DNA from 3 places in the Streptomyces sp. NPDC127108 genome. Region 2 is predicted to be linked to each of the others. Evidence: riboswitches for the same ligand, from Rfam matches in the RefSeq annotation. Region 2 holds a riboswitch; each other region holds the start of a gene.

Evidence for each region. A riboswitch is a leader RNA that binds a small molecule or an ion and turns the genes downstream of it on or off. The one in region 2 is predicted to bind cobalamin.
Region 1: another riboswitch for cobalamin. It lies ahead of ACFVHO_RS11935 (ABC transporter substrate-binding protein); the one in region 2 lies ahead of ACFVHO_RS13680 (ABC transporter substrate-binding protein).
Region 3: another riboswitch for cobalamin. It lies ahead of ACFVHO_RS24480 (CoA-acylating methylmalonate-semialdehyde dehydrogenase); the one in region 2 lies ahead of ACFVHO_RS13680 (ABC transporter substrate-binding protein).

The regions. Positions count from the first base shown of each region.
Region 1 covers NZ_JBHXTE010000011.1:143,583-151,486, forward strand. The annotation lists gene ACFVHO_RS11930 (FecCD family ABC transporter permease) at 1-881, opposite strand, end outside; gene ACFVHO_RS11935 (ABC transporter substrate-binding protein) at 878-1,921, opposite strand; cobalamin riboswitch at 1,979-2,166, opposite strand; gene ACFVHO_RS11940 (VOC family protein) at 2,164-2,670, opposite strand; gene ACFVHO_RS11945 (helix-turn-helix domain-containing protein) at 2,667-3,578, opposite strand; gene ACFVHO_RS11950 (haloacid dehalogenase-like hydrolase) at 3,754-4,914, shown strand; gene ACFVHO_RS11955 (asparaginase domain-containing protein) at 4,987-5,955, opposite strand; gene ACFVHO_RS11960 (hypothetical protein) at 6,111-6,470, opposite strand; gene ACFVHO_RS11965 (arsenate reductase family protein) at 6,700-7,068, shown strand; gene ACFVHO_RS11970 (hypothetical protein) at 7,179-7,649, shown strand.
Region 2 covers NZ_JBHXTE010000013.1:157,837-165,740, reverse strand. The annotation lists gene ACFVHO_RS13690 (ABC transporter ATP-binding protein) at 58-846, opposite strand; gene ACFVHO_RS13685 (FecCD family ABC transporter permease) at 843-1,841, opposite strand; gene ACFVHO_RS13680 (ABC transporter substrate-binding protein) at 2,129-3,100, opposite strand; cobalamin riboswitch at 3,144-3,287, opposite strand; gene ACFVHO_RS13675 (Mov34/MPN/PAD-1 family protein) at 3,273-3,695, opposite strand; gene ACFVHO_RS13670 (amino acid permease) at 3,804-5,309, opposite strand; gene ACFVHO_RS13665 (DUF2017 domain-containing protein) at 5,688-6,296, opposite strand; gene clpS (ATP-dependent Clp protease adapter ClpS) at 6,308-6,625, opposite strand; gene ACFVHO_RS13655 (nicotinate phosphoribosyltransferase) at 6,706-7,904, shown strand, end outside.
Region 3 covers NZ_JBHXTE010000029.1:45,308-53,211, forward strand. The annotation lists gene ACFVHO_RS24470 (enoyl-CoA hydratase/isomerase family protein) at 1-229, opposite strand, end outside; gene ACFVHO_RS24475 (acyl-CoA dehydrogenase family protein) at 226-1,374, opposite strand; gene ACFVHO_RS24480 (CoA-acylating methylmalonate-semialdehyde dehydrogenase) at 1,380-2,879, opposite strand; cobalamin riboswitch at 3,091-3,270, opposite strand; gene ACFVHO_RS24485 (protein kinase) at 3,442-5,040, shown strand; gene ACFVHO_RS24490 (CHAT domain-containing protein) at 5,098-7,904, opposite strand, start outside.

The DNA.
Region 1 (7,904 bases), on a different contig from region 2:
CCCGCGCCCACCACCGCCCGGGCCGCGTGCGGCAGCGCCAGGCCCACGAACCCGATCGCCCCGGCGCTGCTGACCAGGGCCGCCGTCAGGAGCGCCGTGGTGCAGAGCAGCAGCACGCGCACCCGGCCCACGTGGACGCCGAGGGTGGCCGCGGCGTCCTGGCCGAAGGCGAACGCGTCCAGCGTGCGGGCGTGCAGCAGGCACACGACGAGCGCGACGGCGAGTACCGCGCCGCACGTCCAGACGTCCGTCCAGGCCGCGCCGCTCAGCGAGCCGAGCAGCCAGAACAGCACGCCGCGCGTGGTCTCGGCGTCGGCGGCCGTGAGGACGACGAAGGAGGTGAGCGCGGAGAAGAGCTGCATCGCGGCGACACCGGACAGGACCACCCGGTCCGTGGTGTCGCCGAGGGTGTGGCTGAGCAGCATGACCAGGGCGAAGGACAGGACGGCGCCGACGAAGGCGCCCGCCGGGACCGACAGCGCTCCCCCGCCGACACCGAGGACCACGACGGCCACGGCGCCCGTGGACGCGCCGGAGGAGACGCCGAGCACGAACGGGTCGGCGAGCGGGTTGCGAAGGAGTGACTGGAGCACCGCCCCGCACACGGCGAGGCCCGCGCCGCACACCGCGGCGAGGAGCGTGCGCGGCATTCGCAGGTTCCACACGATGCCGTCGCGGATCGGCGTCAGCTCGGCCTCGCCCCAGCCGAGGTGGGCCGCCACGGCCGACCACACGTCGGGCACGGAGATGTCGGCGGGGCCGATGGTGACGGCCACGGCGACGGAGAGGAACAGGACCGCGAGCCCGGCCAGGGTGAGGAGTCCGCCGCGCACCGCCGAGCGCAGACGGTGCGGGCCGGCGCCGCCCGCGGCGGCGCTCACTTCGTCAGGCCGAACTCGCGCAGCGCCGCCGCGACTTGTTCGATGCCGTCGACGGTGCGGATGCTCGGGTTCAGGGCCTGGCCGCTGAGCAGGACGTAGCGCTTCTTCTTCACGGCCGTGAGGTTCTTCGTGGCCGGGTTGGACTCCAGGAACTTGATCTTCTGGCGGGCGCTCTCGGCGGACTGGGACCTGCGGGTGAGGTCGCCGATGACGAGCACGTCGGGGTCGCGGTCGGCGATGGTCTCCCAGTTGATCTGGGGCCACTCCTCGCGGGTGTCGGCGAAGGCGTTCTTCACGCCGAGTTCGCGGGTGATGACGCCGGGGGCCCCGCAGCAGCCCGCGATGTACGGGGACTCGGAGTTGGCGAACCAGTACATGAGGGTGGTGTCGGAGGCGTCGACGGACTTCTTGGCGCGCGCGGCGCGGGACTTGAGGTCCGCGATCAGCTTCTCGCCGCGCTTCTCCACGTCGAAGACGCGCGCGAGGTCGCGGATCTCGCCGTACACGGTGTCCATGGTGAGGGTCTTGGTGCGGGTGCCGTCGTCGTCACCGGCGTTGTCCTTGCCCGCGCAGTCGGTCGGCGAGACGTAGACGGGCACGCCGAGTGCGGTGAACTTGGCGCGGTCGGCGACGCCGCCCTTGCCGACCGTGTAGAGGAACGACGCGCTGACGAAGTCCGGTTCCTTGTCGAGGACCTTCTCCAGCGACGGGTAGCGGTCCGCGAGCCGCGGGACCTTGGCGTTCTCCTTCGCCAGGCCCTTCAGGACGGGGTCCGTCCAGGTGCCGGTGCCCACCATGCGGTCGGCGAGGCCGAGGGAGAGGAGGATCTCGGTGGAGCCCTGGTCGAGGGAGACGGCCCGCTTCGGCGGGGCCTGCACCTTCGTCCGCTCGCCGCAGGCGGTGAGCGTGACGGGGTAGCCCGCCCGCGCCTTGTCCGACGTCTTCGCGGGCGAGCCGCCGCACGCGGTCAGCAGGACGAGGCCCGCGGACAGGAGGGCGGTGAGGGGTATACGGCGAACGCGTCGCGTGGTCGAAGGCACACGTCTTCCCGAGTCTCAGGGCTCATGCGCGGAGCCTGGTCTGCGAACTCCGCCGCCCGTGCGGACGGCGGTGCCAGCAGGTCTTCGGACTCGGGTTCGTCCGGGCGGGGCCGCCTTCCCGGGGGTCCGTGGACTCCCAGTGGCCGCTGGCCCCGCCCGTCCCCCTCACCGCTGCGCGTCAGCTCCGGATTCCCACCGGATTCCCCGACCCAGGTGTGGGTACGACTGGCGTCCGCAAGCTATCACTCCGGTGTGGCATCGCCCCTGGTCGGGGCGGGCTCACCGCGGTAGGTGCCGAAGGACCACTTGTTGCCCTCGGGGTCGGCGATCGCGAACTCGCGGCTGCCGTACGGCTGGTCCTCGATCTCGCGGATCACCTTCGCACCGGCGGCGGTGAGACGGCGGTAGAGGTCGTCGACGTGGTCGGTGACGACGTACGCGCCGAACGTGCCCGGCCGCAGGCACCACTCGGCGGCCTTCGGGTCGTAGCTGCCGAGCATGACGCCGCCGCCCTCGGGCCAGTCGAGCTGGGCGTGGGCGACGCGGTCGCCGTCCTCGTACACGGCGGTGCGCAGGAAGCCGACGGTGCCGACGAGGAAGTCGATCAGGGCGGGGGCGTCGTCGGCCTGGAAGGTCGCCCAGACGTCGGGCGCGCGACGGTTCGCCGCGGTCGGGTCGGCCGGGTCGGCCTGGTCGCCCTGGCCGATTTGCGTGATCTGCACGTTCTGCGGGGATTCATTGGTGTTCATGCGTCCCAGTCTTCGCCGCCCGCGTGCCCTCCGGCTTGGATATTCCGGCACTCCTCGGCCAGCCAGGCGGTGGGGCTCAGGCCCGTGTACTGCTGGAAGTCCCGTACGAGGTGGGAGTGGTCGTAGTACCCGCGGTCGGCGGCGATCCGGGCGAGGTCGGGGCGCGTGCCCGCGGCGACCGCGCGGACGACGGCGGCCTTCGCGTGCTGGAAGCGGATGAGGCGGGCGGCCTGCTTGGGGGTGACGCCGGTCTCGGCACGGAACAGCGCGGACAACCGGCGTTCGCTGAGGGCGACGTGCGCGGACAGGCCGCGCAGGGTACCGGCGCCGCGGTGCCGGGCGAGCCAGGCCCAGGCCTCGCCGACCTCGGGCCGGACGCCCCCGGCACGCTCGGCGTCGGCCGCGCGGCGCGCCAAGTAGGCGTTGAGGAAGGCGAACCGGTCGCCCCAGTCGTCCTGCTCGCAGAGGCGTTCCCGTACGTCGGCGGCGACCCGGCCGAGGACGTCGGTGCCGTCGGTGACGAGCTGCCCGGCGAGCTCGGAGGCGGGCAGGCCGAGGAGCGCGCGGGCCGCGAGCGGGTGCACGGCGAGCTGGATGCCGGCCTCGTGCTCGGGCTGGACGACGTACGCGGGACTCTGGTGCAGGCCGCCGACGACGATGTCCGTGCGGACGGCGTCGGGCCCGGTCGCCTGGCCGGGGGTGCGGCCGGTGGTGACGGGGCCGTCGAGGGAGAAGATCAGCGTGAGGTACGGGGACGGCAGGCCGCGGTGCAGGGCGGGGCGCTGGCCCTGGGTGCGGTAGCCCACGGCGGACACGACCAGGCCGCCGGGCGGGGGCGCGGCGCGGACGAACTCGCGGGACGCGGCGGCGCCGTCCGGGGCGGTGGTGTCCGTGGCCGTGGAACCCATGAGCCCATTGTGCGCGGGCGCGGCCGGGCCTGTCGTCCGGTGCGGCTACCCGCGTCCGCGCGTCCCATGCCCGGCACGCACGGTGACCTCGATCATGGGAATCCGGTACGGCGTCCTCGTACCATGACGCGCCGCTCCGGACGGGTCGGCTCAGCGCTTCCAGGGAACGGGAACCATGGCAATTCGAGCAAAGGGCAGGCTGGCCGTCGCCGGGGCGGCGGGAGCGCTCGCGGCGGCGGTGTTCGCGGGCGGCGCGCTGTGGCCGTCGGCCGACGCGGAGGCGGCGAGCAAGCGGTCCGGGCCCGCGAAGAACGCCGCCGCCCGCGCCGCCACGGCCGAGCTCAAGCACTGGCCGAAGCCGGTGGCGGCGAAGCTCGGCAAGGTGATCGCGAAGAACGAGGGGCGCGGCGCGTACGCGGTCTTCGACGCGGACAACACGACGTACCGCCACGACCTGGAGGAGTCGCTCCTCCCGTTCCTGGAGATGAAGGGCGTCCTGAGCCGCGAGTCGATGGACCCGTCCCTGAAGGTCATCCCGTTCAAGGACACGGCCACGCACAAGGAGAGCCTGTACAGCTACTACAACCGGCTCTGCGAGGTCGACGACCAGGTCTGCTACCCGTGGGCGGCGCAGATCTTCTCCGGCTTCACCCTGAAGAAGCTCAAGGGGTACGTGGACGACCTCCTCGCGTACGACAAGCCGATCCCGGCGACGTACTTCGACGAGCACGGCAAGGTCACGAGGACCGAGGTGGAACGGCCGGAGTTCTCGCCCGGCATGCGGGAGCTGTACAAGTCGCTGCGCGCGCACGGCATCGAGGTGTACGTGGTGAGCGCGGCCAGCGAGGACCTGGTGCGGATGGTGCTCGCCGACCCGAAGTACGGGTACGGCGTGAAGCCGCAGAACGTCATCGGCGTGGGCCTGCAGCTCAAGGACCCGAAGACGGGCCGGGTGACCAGTTCCCGCAAGGAGATCGCCGAGGGCAGGTTCGGCCCAAAGGACCGGGCGCGGCTCGCGAAGTACGAGCTGACGCCGAACCTGTGGGCACCGCTGACCTGGTACCAGGGCAAGCCCGCCGCCATCTCCACGTACATCGACGAGTGGAAGAAGCCGGCCCTCGTCGCCGGGGACACCCCCGTGAGCGACGGCCCGATGCTGTTCCACTCGGCGGACGTGCGCAACGGCGGCGTGCGCGTGTGGGTCAACCGCAAGGACAGCTACATGAAGCAGTTGGACGGGATGAAGCGGAAGAACGCGGCGCGGCAGCGGGAGTTGGGACAGCCGGTGACGGCGGACAAGCGGTGGCTGACGGTGACGCCGGATCAGATCGGCTGACGGTGACGGGCGGAACAACCGGCTGAGCGGAACGGGAGCCCCGGGGTCGGTCGACCCCGGGGCTCCTCCGTGTCATACGGCCCGCAGCCGGTCGAACGCCGCGGCCGTCGCCGCCCGGTCCGCGCCGTCGGCGAGCAGCGCGTGCAGGAGCAGCCGGGCCTTGGGCGCGTCGAGCTGGCCCGCGGAGATCAGGCCGCGGGCCAGCAGGTCGGACTCCGAACCCGGGCCGCGGTAGGTCTCGCTGAGCAGCGGGCCCGCGCCAGTGCGCGAGGCGAGGACGACGGGCATCCGGGCTGCCGCGGCGGCCAGCGGCTCGACCAGCCACTTCGGCGCGTGGCCCGCGCCGAACGCGGCGACGACCAGGCCGTCGAAGCGGTCGTCCACGGCCTCCAGGAGCTCGCCGCCGTCGCCGAGGGAGAGCGTGAGCAGCGCGACCCGGGCGGGGGCACGCAGCCGCAACGGCCGCTCGACCGTGGCCGTCGCGGGGCGCAGCAGGATGTGCGGGACGCCCTCCACGACGCGGCCGAGGGGGCCCGCGCCCGGTGAGGCGAAGGTGGCCACGGACGTGGTGTGCGTCTTGCGGACGTGCCGGGCGGCGTGGATCTCGTCGGCGAGGACCGTGAGCACGCCGAGGCCGCGGCAGCCGGGGTCGGCGGCGGTCGCGAGCGCCGCGGCGAGGTTCGCGGGGCCGTCCGCGCCCGGCAGGTCGGGGCGGCGCATCGCACCCGTGACGACGACCGGCTCGCGGGGCGCGCAGACCACGTCGAGCAGGAAGGCGGTCTCCTCCAGGGTGTCGGTGCCCTGTACGACGACCGCGCCGTGCCCGGCCGCGGTGGCCTCGTCGACCTTCCCGGCCAGCTCGGCCAGGTCCGCCAACGCCAGTGAGGATCCGGGGAGTCGGCGGACGTCGTGCAGCTCGATGTCCACTCCGGGCGGGACCGGGGCGGCGGCCAGGGTCTGGGCGCCGGTGAGACGGGCGTGGTCCCCGCCCTGCGCGGAGATGGTGCCGCCGAGGGTGAACACGCTGACGGTCTTGGGCACGGGGGCTCGCTTCCGGGGCGGGAGGTGGGACGGAGCGGGGCGGGTGAAGCAAGGTGGAGCGGGTGGGGCGGGTGAGCCCCCTGGAGCCTCTCCCCGCTTCCACCCCGTCCCGAAACGAGCGGACCGCGCCGGGTGCGGCGCGGCCCCGGTCCGCGTCAGCGGCTGTAGCGCATCAGGGCCCGCACCATGTGGCAGGTGGTGTCCGACGGCGGGTGGATGCCGACCGTCTCCGCCATGGTGCGTATCCGTACGTTGCTCGCCTGGTTCGGCACCAGGACGCCCGCGTCGAGCAGGGCGATGGCGAGGCGCATGGCCTTGAGGCGGCGGTTGTGCGTGATGTACCAGTCGCGGGGGCGGCCGGGGGGCAGGGGGCGCTTCTCCACCGGGACGTACGGCACGTCGCAGAGCGTGGGGTGGTCCGGGCGCGGGGCGCGCGACCTGTGCGCGGGACGCTGGGCGGCAGCGTTACGAGTGCGGGTGACACCGGGCTTCGACGGCAGTGCGGCAGCGGGCACAGGCATCCTCCTGTCGCGTTCAGGAGCCCTCGCGGCCCCTTCGAACATTGCTACCAGTTTACTGCCCACCACTGACAATCAGCAGTCCACCCAGACCGTCAAACCCGCAGGTGGGCAGGGAACTTGTCGCTCCGTCACGGTTGTTCCACGAGGTACGCGTGGGGTTCTCGAAATTCGAACACCGACTGGCCTTCCGGCCCCCCGGGCACACGGCGCTAGCGTGTGAGCCATGGAGATCTGGATCAACCCCGCCTGTTCCAAGTGCCGCAGCGCGCTGTCCCTGCTCGACGAGGAGGGCGCCACGTATACCGTCCGCCGCTACCTGGAGGACGTGCCGGGCCCCGACGAGATCCGCGCCGTCCTCGACCGACTCGGCCTGGAGCCCTGGGACATCACCCGCACCCAGGAGGCCGCCGCGAAGGAGCTCGACCTCAAGGACCGCGCGCGCTGGCCGCGCGACGCGTCCGGGCGCGACGCCTGGATCGAGGCGCTCGCCGCCCACCCGAAGCTGATCCAGCGGCCCATCATCACGGCGGACGACGGCACGGCCGTGGTGGCGCGGTCGGAGGAGGCGGTGCGGGACGCCCTCTCGCGGTAGGCCGATCGACCGGCAACCGAGCGGCGACAGCAGGCAAAACGTTACATAACGCCCCATAGGGTTGAGCGCTCCATCTGCGGAAGGCAGGACACCGGAGGAAGGAGCGCACCGTGCGGAGTTGGCTGTCCGGGGGCGTGTACGGCACCGTCCTCGCGAGCGCGCTGCTCGCCGCCCTGCAGTCCGAGGGCACCCCCTACACGCCGTACTACGACGCCGCCTGGGTCATGGTCACCGCGGGCACGGCCGCGCTCGCGCACGGCTACGCCCACCACATGGCCACGCACCGGCCCGGCAGCGGGCTGCACCGGTGGCGGCAGCTCGCCTGGACGCTGGCCGACGAGTGGCCCGTCGTGGTCGCCTGCTGGCCCACCGTCGCGCTTCTCGTGACCGCCGGGGTGATGGGGTGGCCCGAGGAGAACGTCACGTGTGCGGGGCTGATGCTGAACGCTGCGCTGCTGTTCGGGTGGGGGACGTTCGCCGCGTTGCGGGTGGGGTATCGGCGGGGGGTCGCTGTGCTGGTCGGTGCTGCGGATGCGGCGATCGGGGTGGTGATCGCCGTGGCCAACGCGGTGATCAAGTAGGCCGGGGGCCTTGCCGGGGGGGCTCCCCAATCCCGCCCCTTCCCGAAACCGGGGGCTGCGCCCCCGGGCCCCCGCTGATCGGCGCTCCGCGCCTCGTCCTCAAACGCCGGACGGGCTGGAAAATGTGCCGGTAAGTTCCAGCCCCTCCGGCGTTTGTGACCCTCGCCACCCCCACCCCAGGTAACACGGGGTTCACAACCGGGCAACGGACGGGAAATCGCGGATTGGCAGTCTGCGCAGCATCACCACGGCCCG
Region 2 (7,904 bases):
CGTTCCGGCCGTAGGGGGCAAGGCGTTCCGGCCGTAGGGAGGCAGGGTGCCGCGGGCTCAGGCCCGGGGCTCCCCCACCACCCCGGGCAGGTACGTCACCGTCGGCGCCCCCGTCGCCGGATGCACCGCCACCTCCGCCGCGACCCCGTACACCTCCGCCAGGAGCTCGCCGGTGAGGACGTCCCCGGGCGGCCCGGAGGCGACGACCCGGCCCGCGTCGAGGACGTACAGGCGGTCGCAGTAGTACGCGGCGAGGGTCAGGTCGTGCAGGGCGAGCAGGTTGGCCGTGCCGAGGCCGCGGACCAGGCCGAGGATCTCCAGCTGGTAGCGGATGTCCAGGTGGTTCGTCGGTTCGTCTAGGACGAGGACGGCCGGTTCCTGCACCAACGCCCGTGCGGTCAGGACGCGTTGGCGCTCGCCGCCGGACAGCCGCGCGAAACCGCGCCCGGCCAGGGCCGCGGCGCCGACCCGCTCCAGGGCGTCGCGGACCAGTTCCTCGTCGGCGGCCGTGTCGCCCTCCCAGAAGCGTTTGTGCGGGGAGCGGCCCATGGCGACGATCTGGCGGACGGTGAGTTCGAAGCCCGTCTGGCCGTCCTGCGGGACCGTGGCGATGCGGCGGGCGCGGGCCTTGACGCCGGCGTCCGCCAGGTCGTCGCCGTCGAGCAGGACCCGGCCGCCGGTGGGCGTGAGCGCCCCGTACACACAGCGCAGGAGCGTCGTCTTGCCGCTGCCGTTGGGGCCGACCAGGCCCACCGTCTCACCTGCGGAGACGGAGAGTGAGACGGCGTCGACGAGGCGGCGGCCGGACGGGGTGTCGTAGGTGAGGTTCTCGGTACGGAGCTTCATGCCTCCGCCCCCTCCCGCGTCCGGCCGCGCCGCAGCAGCCACAGGAAGAACGGGCCGCCGGTGAGCGCCGTGAGCACCCCCACGGGGATGTCCTGCGGCGCCGCGACCGTGCGGGCCGCGAGGTCCGCCACCACCAGGAACACCGCCCCCATCAGTGCCGCCACCGGAAGCAGCGCCCGGTGCGCGGCGCCCACCAGCATCCGGGCCGCGTGCGGCACCATCAGGCCGACGAAGCCGATGGCCCCGCTGTGCGCGACGAGGGCGCCGGTCACGAGCGAGGCGAGGACGAACACGGCCGCGCGGAACCGGCCCGTGTCCAGGCCGAGGACGGTGGCGCCCTCCTCCCCGACCAGGAGCAGGTCGAGCGGGCGGGCGAGGGCGATCAGCAGGGCCGTGCCGACCGCCAGGACCGTCAACGGCAAGGCGAGCATGTCCCAGCGGGCGCTGCCGAGGCCGCCCAGGGTCCAGTACAGGACTTCCTTGAGGTGGTCGGCGCGGGCCGAGACGACCAGGATCAGGCTGGTCAGGGCCGCCAGGACGTATGAGACGGCCACGCCCGCGAGGATCAGGCGGCTCGTCGTGAAGCCGCCGCCCGGCTCCCTGGCCAGGGCGTACACCACCAGCAGCGCAAGGAACGCGCCCACGAAGGACGCCGCCGGGATCGTCACCGTCGTCGCCATGCCCGCGCCCAGGCCGAGCACGATCACCGCGACCGCGGCCGCGGAGGCGCCCGAGGAGACGCCGAGCAGGAACGGGTCCGCGAGGGGGTTGCGGACCAGGGCCTGGAGGGTGGTGCCGACCACCGCGAGGCCCGCGCCCACGGCCGCGCCGAGGATGACCCGTGGGAGGCGGACGTCCAGGACGATCGTGCGGTACGGGGAGGGGTCGGCGTTGCCCGTCAGGATCTGGACCACGTCGGCCGTGGGGATTCTGACCGAGCCCCACGCCAGTGCGGCGAGGCTCGCGGCCGCGAGGGCGAGGACGAGGGCGGTGATGACCAGGCTGTAGGGGAGGGTGCGGGTGGGGTGCCCTGCCGGGGGCTCCCCTGTCCCGCCCCTTCCCGAAACCGGGGGCGCTGCCCCCGGGCCCCCGGGGGTGGGGGGTCCCTTCGGGTCGGACGGGCCGCCCCCGATCGGCGCTCCGCGCCTCGTCCTCAAACGCCGGACGGGCTCAAATATGCCGCCCCCAGGCCTCGCCCCCGAGCGCCGGACAGGCCGAAATTTGCCGCCCCCAGGCCTCGCGCCCGAGCGCCAGACGGGCTGAAAGTTGCCGCTCCCAGGCCTCACCGCATCTGCTCCGCCAGCTTCTTCACCGCCCCCGGTGCCCGCACCCCCAGCACCACGTCCGACAGCGGCAGCACCGCGAACCTCTTGTTCTTGATGGCGGGGACGTCCTTGAGGGCCGGGTCGTCCAGGAGGCGCTTCTTCTTCTGGGCGACGGTGGAGGCGCCGTAGTCGTAGATGACGATGACCTCGGGGCGGCGGTCGACGACCGTCTCCCAGGAGGCGTCGCCGAAGGACTTGTCCAGGTCGGACATCACGTTGCGGCCGCCCGCGCGCTCGATGATGTCGTTGCCGATGCCCCGGCCGCCCGCGGTGAACGCCGTCTTGTCGCCGCTGTCGTAGACGAAGACGGAGGGCTTCTTGCCGCCCTTGGCGGACTGCTTCGCGGTGGCGGCCAGTTCGGCCTTCGCGTCGCGCACCCACTTCGCCGCCCGGTCCCCGACCCCGAACGTCGCGCCCGCCTCGCGCACCTCGCGGTACACGTCGTCCATGGTGACGGGCTTCTTGGCGCAGCCCTCGATGTTGAGGCGGGTCTTGATGCCGGACTTGGCGAGGGCGTCGCGGGAGCGGCCGTCGCCCGCCGCGAAGGCGCTCGCGTAACCGCCGTACACGAAGTCGGGGTTGGCGGCGAGCAGCTTCTCGTACGAGGGGTACTCCTTGGCGATGACCGGGCGGGAGTCGTACGCCTTCTCGTACTCGGGGAGCACCTTGTCGTCGAGGTAGGCGGTCCCCGCTATGCGGTCCTCCAGGCCCAGTTCGAGGAGGATCTCCGTCACGTGCTGGTTCATGGTGACCGCACGCTTCGGGGGTGCGTCGTATGTCGTCTTCGTCCCGCAGTTGGTGACGGTGTACGGGAATCCGGCGGCCTTGGCGTCGGAGTTTCCGGAGTCGTCGTCGGACGACGAGGACGACGAGCACGCGGTGAGCGGCAGCAGGATCGCCGCCGCGGCGAGCAGGGCGCGGGTACGCATGGGGTGCGGGCCTCCTCCAGGGGATTTCCGCGTCCCCTGAGTGCATGTGGAGGAGGCGGCAGGTCAGTTCCTGACTCCCGGGCGCGGGCGCGGCCGGTCACAGTGGCGGGACCGCGCCGGATTTCCACCGGCTTCCTGGGTCCTGCCGCCTCTAGGGTCGTAAAGCTCCCGCTCAGTATGCCTGGACGACCCTGACCTCCTCCTCGGTGACCTCGCCCTCGACGATCCGGAACGAGCGGAACTGGAAGGGTCCGGCGTCGTCGGTGTCGGCGGTGGAGACGAGGACGTAGTGGGCGCCCGGCTCGTTGGCGTAGCTGATGTCGGTGCGGGAGGGGTAGGCCTCCGTGGCCGTGTGCGAGTGGTAGATGACCACGGGCTCCTCGTCGCGGTCGTCCAGGTCGCGGTAGAGCCTCAGCAGGTCGGCGGAGTCGAACTCGTAGAACGTGGGCGAGCGGGCCGCGTTCAGCATCGGGACGAAGCGCTCGGGACGGTCGGTGCCCGCAGGCCCCGCGACGACGCCGCACGCCTCGTCGGGGTGGTCCTTGCGCGCGTGCGCGACGATCTGGTCGTGGAGGGCCTGGGTGATGGTCAGCATGTCGGCCAGGATAAGCAGCGGGGCGGCCCCGTACCGAAGTGTGGTACGGGGCCGCCCGCATGCTGGACGTGAGGCGTCCGGGGTCAGTCCTTGGCGACCCCGGACGGGTCAGTCCTTGGTGACCGGTGCGGCGTCCTCGGCGGCCGGGCCGCCGTGCACGCGCTTCTTGAAGGCCGCGGCCTCCGGGTCGCGGCTCTTCAGGACCAGGTAGGACACGCACAGGATCGCGGCCCAGATCGGCGCGCAGTACAGCGAGATCCGCGCGTCCTTGTCGATGCCCATCATCACGATGACCATGCCGATGAAGGCGAGGGCGAACCAGCTGGTGTACGGGGCGCCGGGGGCGCGGAAGGTGGACTGCGGCACGATGCCGCGGTCGGCCTTGCGGCGGTAGTTGATCTGCGAGACCAGGATCATGATCCAGGCCCACATGCCGGAGATGGTGGCGAAGGAGACGACGTAGTTGAACGCCTCGCCCGGCCACTGGTAGTTGATCCACACGCCGACGAGCATCAGCGCGGCGGAGAAGGTGGTGCCGACCAGCGGCAGGCCGTTCTTGGTGAGCTTGGTGAAGAACTTCGGGCCCTGGCCGTTGAGCGCGAGGTCGCGCAGCATACGGCCGGTGGAGTACATGCCCGAGTTGCAGGAGGAGAGCGCGGCGGTGAGGACCACGAAGTTCACGATCGCGGCGCCGACGCCGAGGCCCATCTTCTCGAAGGCGGCGACGAACGGGGAGACGCCCGGCTGGAACGACGTCCACGGCACGACCGAGAGGATCATGATCAGGGCGCCGACGTAGAAGACGGCGATGCGCCACGGCACGGTGTTGATCGCCTTGGGCAGGGTCTTCTTCGGGTCCTTGGACTCGCCCGCGGTGACGCCGACCAGCTCGACGGCGAGGAAGGCGAACATCACGATCTGCAGCGTCATCAGCGTGTTGCCGATGCCGTTGGGGAAGAAGCCGCCGTTGTCCCACAGGTGCGAGACGGACGCGGTGTCACCGGCGTCGGAGAAGCCGATGGTGAGGATGCCGGCACAGATCAGGATCATGCCGATGATCGCGGTGACCTTGACCATCGAGAACCAGAACTCCAGCTCGCCGAAGAGCTTCACGGAGATCAGGTTGGCGCCGTACAGGATGACCGTGAAGATCAGCGCGTACGCCCATTGTGGAATGGAGTCATGTGTCCAGTACTGCATGTACTGGGCGGCCGCGGTGACTTCGGTGATGCCGGTGACGACCCAGAAGAGCCAGTACGTCCAGCCGGTCACGAACCCGAAGAACGGGCCGACGAACTCACGGGCGTACTCCGAGAACGAGCCCGACACGGGCCGGTACATCAGGAGCTCGCCGAGCGCGCGCATGATGAAGAAGATCACGAGGCCCGCGATGGCGTACGCGAGGATGAGGCTGGGACCGGCCTTGTGAATGGCCTTGCCCGCGCCGAGGAACAGGCCGGTGCCGATGGCACCGCCGATCGCGATCATCTGGATCTGCCGGGCGCCTAGCCCGCGCTGATAACCCTCGCTGTCGCCGGACGCGCCCTCCGTGGCCGCCGCGGAACCATTGCCGCCGTGCCCGTCGTGGTGTTCTTCGACCTGCACTGAGGTCATGGTGACGCCTTTCTCCATGCTGATCCGCGCCGCGAACTGCGGTTTCGCCGCGGACCAGGTCCTGATCCCCCCGGATGGTGATGGAGTGCCGCCGACGGTCTGCCGGCCTCTAGCGCCCCCGGTGACATGGGTGGCGTCACCGAGCGGTCGTGAAGATTTATCACGACCGTCACAGTGATCGAATGAGCCATATGTGGCATACGGCACAGGAAGAAGCGGACAAAGAAACCTCGACGCCCCAAAGAGGGCGCCGAGGTGACAGGATCGTTATCCGGATTTGAGCGTCCGTTGAGCGAACGTCTGTGATCTTCAAACCGACGTCACGCGAACGTCGGAAAACCGTCACGACATCGGCGGCGGGCCGTCACGGCACCGGCGTCACGGCATCAAGGTCTCGACGAGCGTCTCCTGGAGCCCGCCCAGCCACAGATAGGCCATCACCATCGGCTTGCGCGGGTCGGAGTCCGGCAGCCGGTAGAGGATGTCGGTGTCCTCCTCGTCGGTCACGTCGAGCCGGGCGCCGATCGCGAGCCGCAGGTCGTTGAGCGCGCCGAGCCAGCTGCGCGACTCCTCCGCGGACAGCTTCAGGACGGCACCGCCCTCGCCCGCGACGGTGAGCGCGTCCAGGGAGCGGATCACGGCGAGCGCGTCGTCCCGCTTGCGGGCCCGCAGGTCGTTCTCGGTGAAGCGGCGGAACTCGGCGGAGTACGCCCGCAGTTCGTCGGCCTTCTCCAGGGATCCCGGCTCGCTGCCGGGACCGCCGTACGCGTCCGGGAGCAGCCGCTTGAGCACCGGGTCGGTGGGCGGCTCGCTCGGGCCCTCGGCGAACAGCTCCGCGAACGGGTCGCCGTCGTCGCCCGCGGGCTCGTCCCCCGGGCCGATCAGCTCGAGGAGCTGCACGGCCAGCGAGCGGATGATCGAGATCTCGACCTCGTCGAGCGCGACGGCCGCGCCGCCGCCCGGGATCGGTTCGAAGTGTCCTGGCATCAGTCGCGTCGCTACTTCCGGTCCTGCTGGAGCGTTGCCCACAGCCCGTATCCGTGCATCGCCTGCACGTCGCGTTCCATCTCCTCGCGGGAACCGCTGGAGACGACGGCCCGGCCCTTGTGGTGCACGTCCATCATCAGCTTGGTGGCCTTGTCCTTCGAGTACCCGAAGTACGTCTGGAAGACATAGGTCACATAGCTCATCAGATTGACCGGGTCGTTGTGCACGAGCGTGATCCACGGAACGTCCGGCTCGGGGACCGCGAAGGTCTCCTCTTCCGCGTCCGGGCGTGTGATCTCTACGGGAGCAGCGCTACTCACTTGCCCCATGCTGCCACCCGGGAGGGCCGGGCGCACAAACGGACCCCCGAAATCGTCAGAGTGACGAGATGCGGGGTAGCATCCTTGTCATGAACTCTGGGGAGCATGACCTGGGGCTGCCGGTGGATGTCCCCTCCACCGCGCTCTTCACGGATCACTACGAGTTGACGATGCTGCAGGGCGCGCTGAAGTCGGGCACCGCCGACCGGCGCTCGGTCTTCGAGGTGTTCACCCGCAGACTGCCCGAGGGCCGCCGCTACGGCGTCGTGGCCGGAACCGGGCGGGTCCTGGACGCCGTCGAGAACTTCCGCTTCGACGCCGGTGTCCTCGCCTTCCTGCGCGAGCGCGGCGTCGTGGACTCACCGACGCTCGACTGGCTGGCCTCGTACCGCTTCAGCGGGGACATCTGGGGCTATCCGGAGGGCGAGACGTACTTCCCCGGCTCGCCGATCCTGCGGGTCGAGGGCTCCTTCGCGGAGTGCGTGCTCCTGGAGACGGTGATCCTCTCCATCCTCAACCACGACTCGGCCATCGCCGCCGCCGCGTCCCGCATGGCCTCCGCCGCGGGCGACCGGCCGCTGATCGAGATGGGCGCCCGCCGCACCCACGAGCTGGCCGCCGTCGCCGCCGCCCGGGCCGCCTACGTCGGCGGCTTCACCACCACCTCCGACCTCGCGGCCGGATTCCGCTACGGCATCCCGACCGTCGGCACCTCCGCGCACTCCTTCACCCTCGTCCACGACAACGAGCGGGACGCCTTCCGCGCCCAGGTCGACGCCCTCGGCCGGGGCACCACGCTGCTCGTCGACACCTACGACGTCGGCGAGGCCGTCCGGATGGCCGTCGAGATCGCCGGGCCCGATCTTGGCGCCGTCCGCATCGACTCCGGCGATCTGCTGCTCGTCGCCCACCGGGTGCGCAAGGAACTCGACGAGCTGGGTGCCCCGAACACCAAGATCGTGGTCACCTCCGACCTCGACGAGTACGCCATCGCCTCGCTCGCCGCGGCGCCCGTGGACGCGTACGGCGTCGGCACCCAGCTGGTCACCGGCTCCGGGCACCCCACCTGCTCCATGGTCTACAAGCTCGTCGCCCGCGCCCGCGGCGCCGACCCCAAGGCGCCCCTCGAACCCGTCGCCAAGAAGTCCCTCGGCGGGAAGTCGTCCCTCGGCGGCCGCAAGTGGGCCGCGCGGCGCGTCGACGCGAACGGGGTCGCCGAGGCCGAGGTCATCGGGACCGGGCCCGTCCCCGCCGACCTCGCCGACCGCCAGCTCCTCGTCGAGCTGGT
Region 3 (7,904 bases), on a different contig from region 2:
CGCCCGCGCAGAGGCCGCGCTCCCCCGCGCCGGTGAGCACGACGGTCTCGACGGCCGGGTCGTGCTCCCAGGCGGCGAGGGCCTGGTCGATGCGGCGGACCATGGCGTGGGTGAGGGCGTTCAGGGCCTTGGGCCGGTTGAGGACGATGTACGCGGCGCGGCCCTCGGTGCGCAGCAGCACGGAGTCGTCGGCGGGCGCCGGGGCCGGGGCGGCGTCGGCGGGCGTCATCGCAGCGCCCCCGTCAGGCCGCGGGCGACGATCAGGCGCATGATCTCGTTGGTTCCTTCCAGGATGCGGTGGACGCGCAGGTCGCGCACGAGCTTCTCGATGCCGTACTCGGTCAGGTAGCCGTAGCCGCCGTGCAGTTGCAGGGCACGGTCGGCGACCGAGTGGCCGGTGTCGGTGGCGAACTGCTTGGCCATGGCGCACAGTTGGGGCGCCTGCGGGTCGCCCGCGTCGAGGGCCTGGGCGGCCTGGCGGACCAGGGCGCGGGCCGCGGTCAGCTCGGTCGCCATGTCGGCGAGCTTGAACTGGAGCGCCTGGGCGTCCAGGAGCCGGGCTCCGAACGCCTCGCGGTCGGCGAGGTAGCCGAGGCTGCGGTCGAGGGCGCTGCGGGCGCCGCCGAGCGAGCAGGCGGCGATGCCGAGGCGGCCGCCGTTGAGGCCGTTCATGGCGATGCGGAAGCCGTTGCCCTCGCCGCCGAGCAGCCGGTCGGCGGACAGCCGCACCCCGTCGAGGATCACCTGCCGGGTGGGCTGGGCGTTCCAGCCCATCTTCTGTTCGTTCGGGCCGAAGGACAGGCCTTCGTCGTCGCGCTCGACGACGAAGGCGGAGACGCCGCCGGGACCGCTGTCGCCCGTGCGGGCCATCACGATGTACACGTGCGAGGCACCGGCGCCGGAGATGAACTGCTTGACGCCGTTCAGGACGTAGGTGTCGCCGTCGCGTTCGGCGCGGGTGCTGAGCGCGGCGGCGTCGGAGCCCGCGCCGGGCTCGGTGAGGCAGTAGCTGCCGAGCCAGTCCATAGACGTCAACGACCCGAGCCAGCGGGCGCGTTGGGACTCGTCGCCGTACCGGTCGATCATCCAGGCGACCATGTTGTGGATGGAGAGGTAGCCCGCGATGGACGGGCAGCCGGAGGCGAGGGCCTCGAAGACGAGGACGCCGTCGGCGCGGGTGAGCCCGGAGCCGCCCGCGTCCTCGGCGACGTACATCCCGCCGAGCCCGAGGTCCGCGGCCTTGCGCAGCACCTCCACCGGGAAGTGCTTCTCCTGGTCCCAGGAGAGGGCGTGCGGGGCGAGGTGCTCCTGGGCGAAGTCGAGGGTGGTCTCGACGATGGCGAGCTGGTCCTCGGTGAGCAGTGAGCTGGTCACGGCGGTCACCCCATCGTCGGGATGGTGAAGCTCGCGCCCTCCTTGGCCCCGGAGGGCCAGCGCGAGGTGACGGTCTTGGTGCGGGTGTAGAAGCGGATGGAGTCCGGTCCGTGCTGGTTGAGGTCGCCGAAGCCGGAGCGCTTCCAGCCGCCGAAGGTGTGGTACGCGACGGGTACCGGGATGGGGACGTTGACGCCGACCATGCCGGTGTCGACGCGGCGGGTGAAGTCGCGGGCGGTGTCGCCGTCGCGGGTGAAGAGCGCGACGCCGTTGCCGTAGGGGTGCTCGGTGGGCAGCCGCAGCGCTTCCTCGTAGTCGGCGGCGCGGACGACGGACAGGACCGGGCCGAAGATCTCCTCCTGGTAGATCCGCATGTCCGGGGTGACGCGGTCGAAGAGCGAGGCGCCCGCGAAGAAGCCGCCCTCGTGCCCGGGCAGCTTGAAGTCCCGGCCGTCGACGACGAGTTCGGCGCCCTCCTCGACGCCGAGGTCGACGTAGGAGCGGACGCGGTCGAGGGCGTCGCGGCTCACCAGGGGGCCGAAGTCGGCCTCGGGGTCGTCGGAGCGGCCGATCCGCAGCGCGCCGATGCGGTCCTTGAGGCGGGCCACCAGGGCGTCGGCGGTGGCCTCGCCGACCGGCACGGCCACGGAGATCGCCATGCAGCGCTCGCCCGCCGAGCCGTAACCGGCGCCGATCAGCGCGTCCACGGCCTGGTCGAGGTCCGCGTCCGGCATCACGATCATGTGGTTCTTGGCGCCGCCGAAGCACTGGGCGCGCTTGCCGTGGGCGGCGGCGGTGGCGTAGATGTGCGCGGCGATCGGCGTGGAGCCGACGAAGCCGAGCGCCTCGACGCGCGGGTCCTCCAGGAGGGTGTCGACGGATTCCTTGCCGCCGTTGACGACGTTCAGGACGCCCGGCGGCAGGCCCGCCTCGAGGAAGAGCTCGGCGAGGCGCAACGGCACGGACGGGTCGCGCTCGGACGGCTTGAGGATGAAGGAGTTGCCGCAGGCGATGGCGGGCGCGGCCTTCCACAGGGGGATCATCGCGGGGAAGTTGAACGGCGTGATGCCCGCGACGACGCCGATGGGGCGGCGCAGCGAGTGCACGTCGATGCCGGTCCCGGCGTTGTCGGTGAACTCGCCCTTGAGCAGGTGCGGGATGCCCGCGGCGAACTCCACGACCTCGAGGCCGCGCTGGAGGTCGCCGTGCGCGTCGGCGACGGTCTTGCCGTGCTCGGCCGACAACATCCGGGCCAGCGACTCGCGTTCGCCCTCGACGATCCGCAGGAACCGCAGCAGGACGCGGGCGCGGCGCTGCGGGTTCCACTCGCCCCACTCGCGCTGCGCCTCGGCCGCGTCGGTGATGGCCGCCTCGGTCTCCGCGCGGTTCGCGAGCGGGACGCGGGCCTGTATCTCGCCGGTGTTCGGGTCGTACACGTCGGCCAGCGCGCCCGATGTTCCCGGGATGTGCTTGCCGCCGATGAAGTGGGTCAGTTCACGGACCATGGGGGCCTGCTCTTTCGTCAGGTGGGATCCGGGGACGGGCGCGTCCGACCGGCCGTCGGCGGCGTGCGCGGGCATGCCGGATCGACGGACGGAAGAAGGGGACGCGAACGGCCGGGGGCCGTCAGACAGCGGGGGTTGTCGCTCGCATCGCCGGATCACCAGGGTCGTGGGTGCACACCGGGGCCATGCGTGTCTGCTCCATCCTCGTGGACAACACGGAACACCCCACGGCCGGTATCCTGACTCCCGGATCAGCGCCCGTTCTCCCGCCTTCCCAACGGACTTCTCCGTCAGTGGCGTTGTCTCACGCGAGAACGCACTCCCCGGTCACAGTGGCGGGACCGTGCCGGATTCACACCGGCTTCCCTGCACCGCGGGCTTGTCCACGAACATATACTTGGACGTCCTAGTAAGTCCACACCCGACTGCGCGACCGGCAGGGTTCCGTCATCATCTGACGGTCCGCCACCTCCGCGCGCGACCCGCCGACGCGCCCCCTTGTTTCGTGTACATGACACGCGCAGACTCGTTCCTGCCACGGGACTCGGATGCGGGGGACACAGTGGAACGACTGGGAACGACGGACCCGGAGGAAGTCGGGCAGTACCGGACCATCGCGGAGCTGGGCCGGGGCGGTATGGGACGCGTACTGCTCGGCAGCGCGCCGGACGGCACCCTCGTGGCGCTGAAGCAGGTGCACCAGGAACTCGTCGAGGACGACGGTTTCCGGGCCCGGTTCCGCCGCGAGGTGGACGCCTCCCGCAAGGTGTCCGGGGCGTACACCTCGGCGGTGATCGACGCCGACGCCGACGCGCCGGAACCGTGGCTGACGTCGGAGTTCGTGCCGGGCCCCTCCCTCCAGGAAGCGGTGACGGCCGTCGGCACCCTGCCGGAGGAGGCAGTGCTGCGCATGGCCGTGGGGCTGGCCTCCGCCCTGCGCGACATCCACCGGGCGGGCCTGGTGCACCGGGACCTCAAACCGTCCAACGTGCTCCTCGCCGACGACGGCCCGCGGGTCATCGACTTCGGCGTCGCGCGGGCGACCGACGGCGAGGGCACCACGGAACTCACCCGTTCGGGCTGGCTGGTCGGCTCCCCCGGCTTCATGTCCCCGGAGCAGGCCGAGGGGCTGCCGCCCGGCCCGGCCGGCGATGTGTTCTCCCTGGGCACGGTGCTGGTCATGGCCTGCACGGGCACCTGCCCGTTCGTCGGCCCCTCCGTCCCGCAGACCCTGTACAACGTGGTGCACACGGAGCCCGACCTCAGCGGGCTCCCGGCCAGGATCCGCCCCGTCGTCGCCCGCTGCCTGGCCAAGGACCCGAACGACCGGCCGACCCCGGCCCAGCTCCTCGACGGCCTCGGGCAGCTCACCCCGGCGGCGCGCCCCTGGCCCCTGGAAGTGCACGAGCTGATCGCCGCGCAACAGGCCGAGATCGCCCGGCTCCGGGAGGAGCTGGCCCGCAGGGAAGCCGAACAGGAGGCCGCGGCCCCCGCGACGGAGTCCCCGGCCGGTCCGGGGCACCCCGCCCCGCCGTCCGATTCCGCCCCGTCCCCCCGGAAGTGGCCGCTCGCCGTGGGAGCGCTCGTCGCGGCGACCGTGGGGGCCGTCCTCGTCACCCTCCTCTTCGACCCCGGGGGCGACAGCGACACGGACACCACTTCCCGGCCGCCGCGAGCCACCCCCACGGTCCAGGAGTCGGCCACCGTCCCGGCCTCGGAGCGGCCTCGGCAATCGGCCGGGGCATCGGCCACGCCGCCCGCCCCCGAACCCTCGGAGGCCGCCGAGCCCTCGCCCCGGGTGCCGACGACGGCCGAGGCCCGGCCCAGCACGCGCCCCGCGGCGATCGTCACCTGTGGGGGCAAGCCGCTGTCCAGACCCGCCATGTTCGTCCTGGCGTGCGGCGACGGCGGGATCGGGCTGAAGAAGCTGAAGTGGTCGGACTGGGGCGAGCCCACCGCTCGCGGCACCGGCCAGGGGTGGGAGCGCGTCTGCGAGCCCACGTGCGCGAACGGCCGGGAGGCCGCGTACCCGGCGACGGTGATCCTCACCGGCCTGACCGGAGGACGCTACACGCTCATGCAGGTCAGAGCCCCGCAGTCCCCCGGCGACCGGGTCGTCGACTACACCCTCGATCCGTACGGGCCGACGCGGCGCCTCTGACCGTCCGCGCGCTCCGGCTTCGCCAATCCCTCAGGACTCCCGTGGCCGGTCCGCCCCTCAGGACCCCCATGCCGTGAACGCGCCCCAGTGCACGGCGGACGCGAAGGGGCGCTCGCCGCCCTCCGCCCGCGCGGCGTAGGGCTCGATCAGGGCCGCCAGATGGGGGTGGGAGTCCGTGTACCGGGTGAGGTCGTCCCACGTCAGCCGACGCAGCCAGCGGCGCGCACGGCGAAGCGCCGGCACCGGGGCCTCGCTGCTTGCGAGGCGTTCGTAGAACCGGGTCATCAGCACGGCGGTCGCGAGGTCGTCCACGAGCCACAGGCTGGTCACCGCGCAGGCCGCCCCCGCCTGGAGGAACCCGGCCGGGAGGCCGAGGAACTCGTCGGGGGCGTCGAGGATCGCGTAGTGGCCGGACTGGCAGGCGCTGGCCACCGTAAGGCGGCAGCCGGGCAGTTGGTGCCGGACGAGCGCGTCCATGTCGAGCCTGCCGTCGGCGAGCGCGAGCGAGCCGCCCTCGAACCCGGCGCTCCCGTGACAGCTCAGGTGCAGGTACGAGGCCTCGGCGAGGTGCGAGAGCACCCAGTCGACGGTGGCCTCGTCCCCCACCGCGCAGCTCGCCTCGCCCCAGGACGCGAACAGGGCGCGGATCTCGGCGAGTTCGGTCCGGCTGCCCGGCAGTGAACCGTCGGGGTCGGTGACGGCCACCAGGTGCGGCGGCCCCTCCGGCGGGCGTCCGGAGCGGGCGCGGGTGGCCGCGTAGACGCTCGCGGACGGGGAGACGGTCAGGGTGCCGACGTCGTCGAGCACCTCGTCCGTGCCGGACCCGAGCGGCACGGCGTGCAGCGGTACGAGTCCCAGGAGGCCGGTCGGCACCACGACGGCCTCGCCCCGTGGGTCCTCGGCGAGGAGCCGCGCCAGAGGCCGCACGAGCGGCTCCAGGGCGAGGAGGCGGTCCAGGGCCTCCGGGAGCCTGCGGCGGTAGGTCAGCCGCGGGGCCTGCTGAACGAGCCACAGGCCCGGGGTGTCGTCGTCCGGGTTGTCCAGGTCCATCATCAGGAGCCGGGTCACGGTGATGCTGGTGACCTCGGGGACGGTCACCGCCCGCACGGCGGACCCGTCGGCGGGGACCGTCAGGACATAGCTGCCCCAGGGGGCATTGACCAGGTAGGCGAGCGGCAGTCCGCCCGCGGCGCGGACGATGTCCCGCAGTTCGGTGGTGCGCAGGAAGTCCTCGAAGCCGGGGATGCCCCGGATCTCGTCGACGACGGTGCGCACGGCGCGTTCGGCCTCGGCCTGTTCCCGCACGGCGGGGGCGAGCCCGCCCGGCGTCATGTCCGACGCGTGCGTGACGGCGGACGCGTAGCGTGTCCGCGCGACGCGGTAACGGTCCGCCATGACGGAGTCGACGCGTTCGAGTGCCGCCAGGTCCACCGCACCCCGGCCGGTCACCACCGACAGCTCGCAGGCCAGTCCGCGCTCCAGCGCTTCGACGGCCCGCTCGGGGGCACCGGCCCGCGCCAGCAGGAAGGCGGTCCAGCGGGCAAGCCGGTCGACCTGGACCAGTACGCCGCGGCGGCTCGCGGCCGTGACCTGGGCGTCGAAGAGCGCGTTCACTGCCGTCTGCATGTCCGAGGCCACGTCGGCGGCCTCCTGCCAGCGCTCCGCCTCGGCGTGGGAGTTGAGCAGCTCGCGGGCGATGCTGAGGTGCAGGGTCGGTGCGACCGCGGGCGGTGTCGCGGCGAGCGCGTCCTGGCGCAGCCGGATGCTCCCGGCGTTGTCCGGGCCGTCGATGTGGTCGCCCGCCTGGGCCAGCAGCCAGGCGATGCGACCGGTGTTGAGGAGGCCGGGTCGCGCCCTGCTCAGGTCGAGCGCCGCGGTGGCCGCCGCCCGGGCACCGTGCGCGTCGACGGGGTCGGCGGAGAGCAGCAGGTGGGCCAGGTTGCACTGCATCTGCGCCCACAGGAGGGGGTCGTCGTCCGGGTCGAGATGGTGGAGGGCGTCGCGGTAGCACCGCTCGGCCCGGCCCGCGTCGTCCGGTCCGTCGCGGCGGGAGAGCAGCAGGCCCAGATTGACCAGGGAGTAGGCCCAGTCGACCGGGGAGCGCTCCGGGGACCGTTCCTCCAGTCCGGCCGTGATGCGGTCAATGCCGAGGGTGAGGTCGGTGGCGTCGCCCCCGGGCCGTTCGGCGAGGAGCAGTCCGTAGTTGGTCTGGACGAGGGCCCAGTGCTCGGGGTGCTCGCTCCGGTCCAGGGCGCTCGCGCGGGCCAGCAGGTCGCGGGCCGCCTCCCACACCTCGAGCTGGTCGCCGTCGTCGCGGAAGTAGTGGGCGTTGGCGAGGTTGTTGGCGACCTCCGCCCAGGGCAGGGTGCCCTCGGTCAGTCGGCTCAGGGCGTGTTCGAGGACGTGCACGGCCTCGGTGACGTCGGCTTCGAGTCCGGCGCGGACGGCGTCCACGAGGCGTTCGCCGAGCCGGGCGGCCAGGACGGTCTCCATGTCCTCCTCGCCGAGGTCGGCGGCGAGCTGAAGGGCCTCGCGGGCCACCGGAACGGTCTCCGGGCCTTCGGTTTCCAGGGCCCGGGTGTACAGGTCCTGCAGTCGAGCCCGCAGTTCGGCGCCGAATCGGCCCAGGGACGTGAAGTAGTGGTCCACCGCCGTCTCGTGCGGCGTCCGGCCGTCGCTCAGCTCGTCCAGGAGCAGCTGCCGTCGTTCCAGGATCGAGGCGAGCGGCGTCCCGGCGGCGGCGTGCAGTTCGGCACGGCCCGCGTCGCGCACCGCCGTGTCAGCGGTCAACTCCGGGTACGTACGGAGGAGTTCGGCGAACCCCTCGGGCGGGGTGGCCAGCACGGCGCCCAGCAGTTCGACGA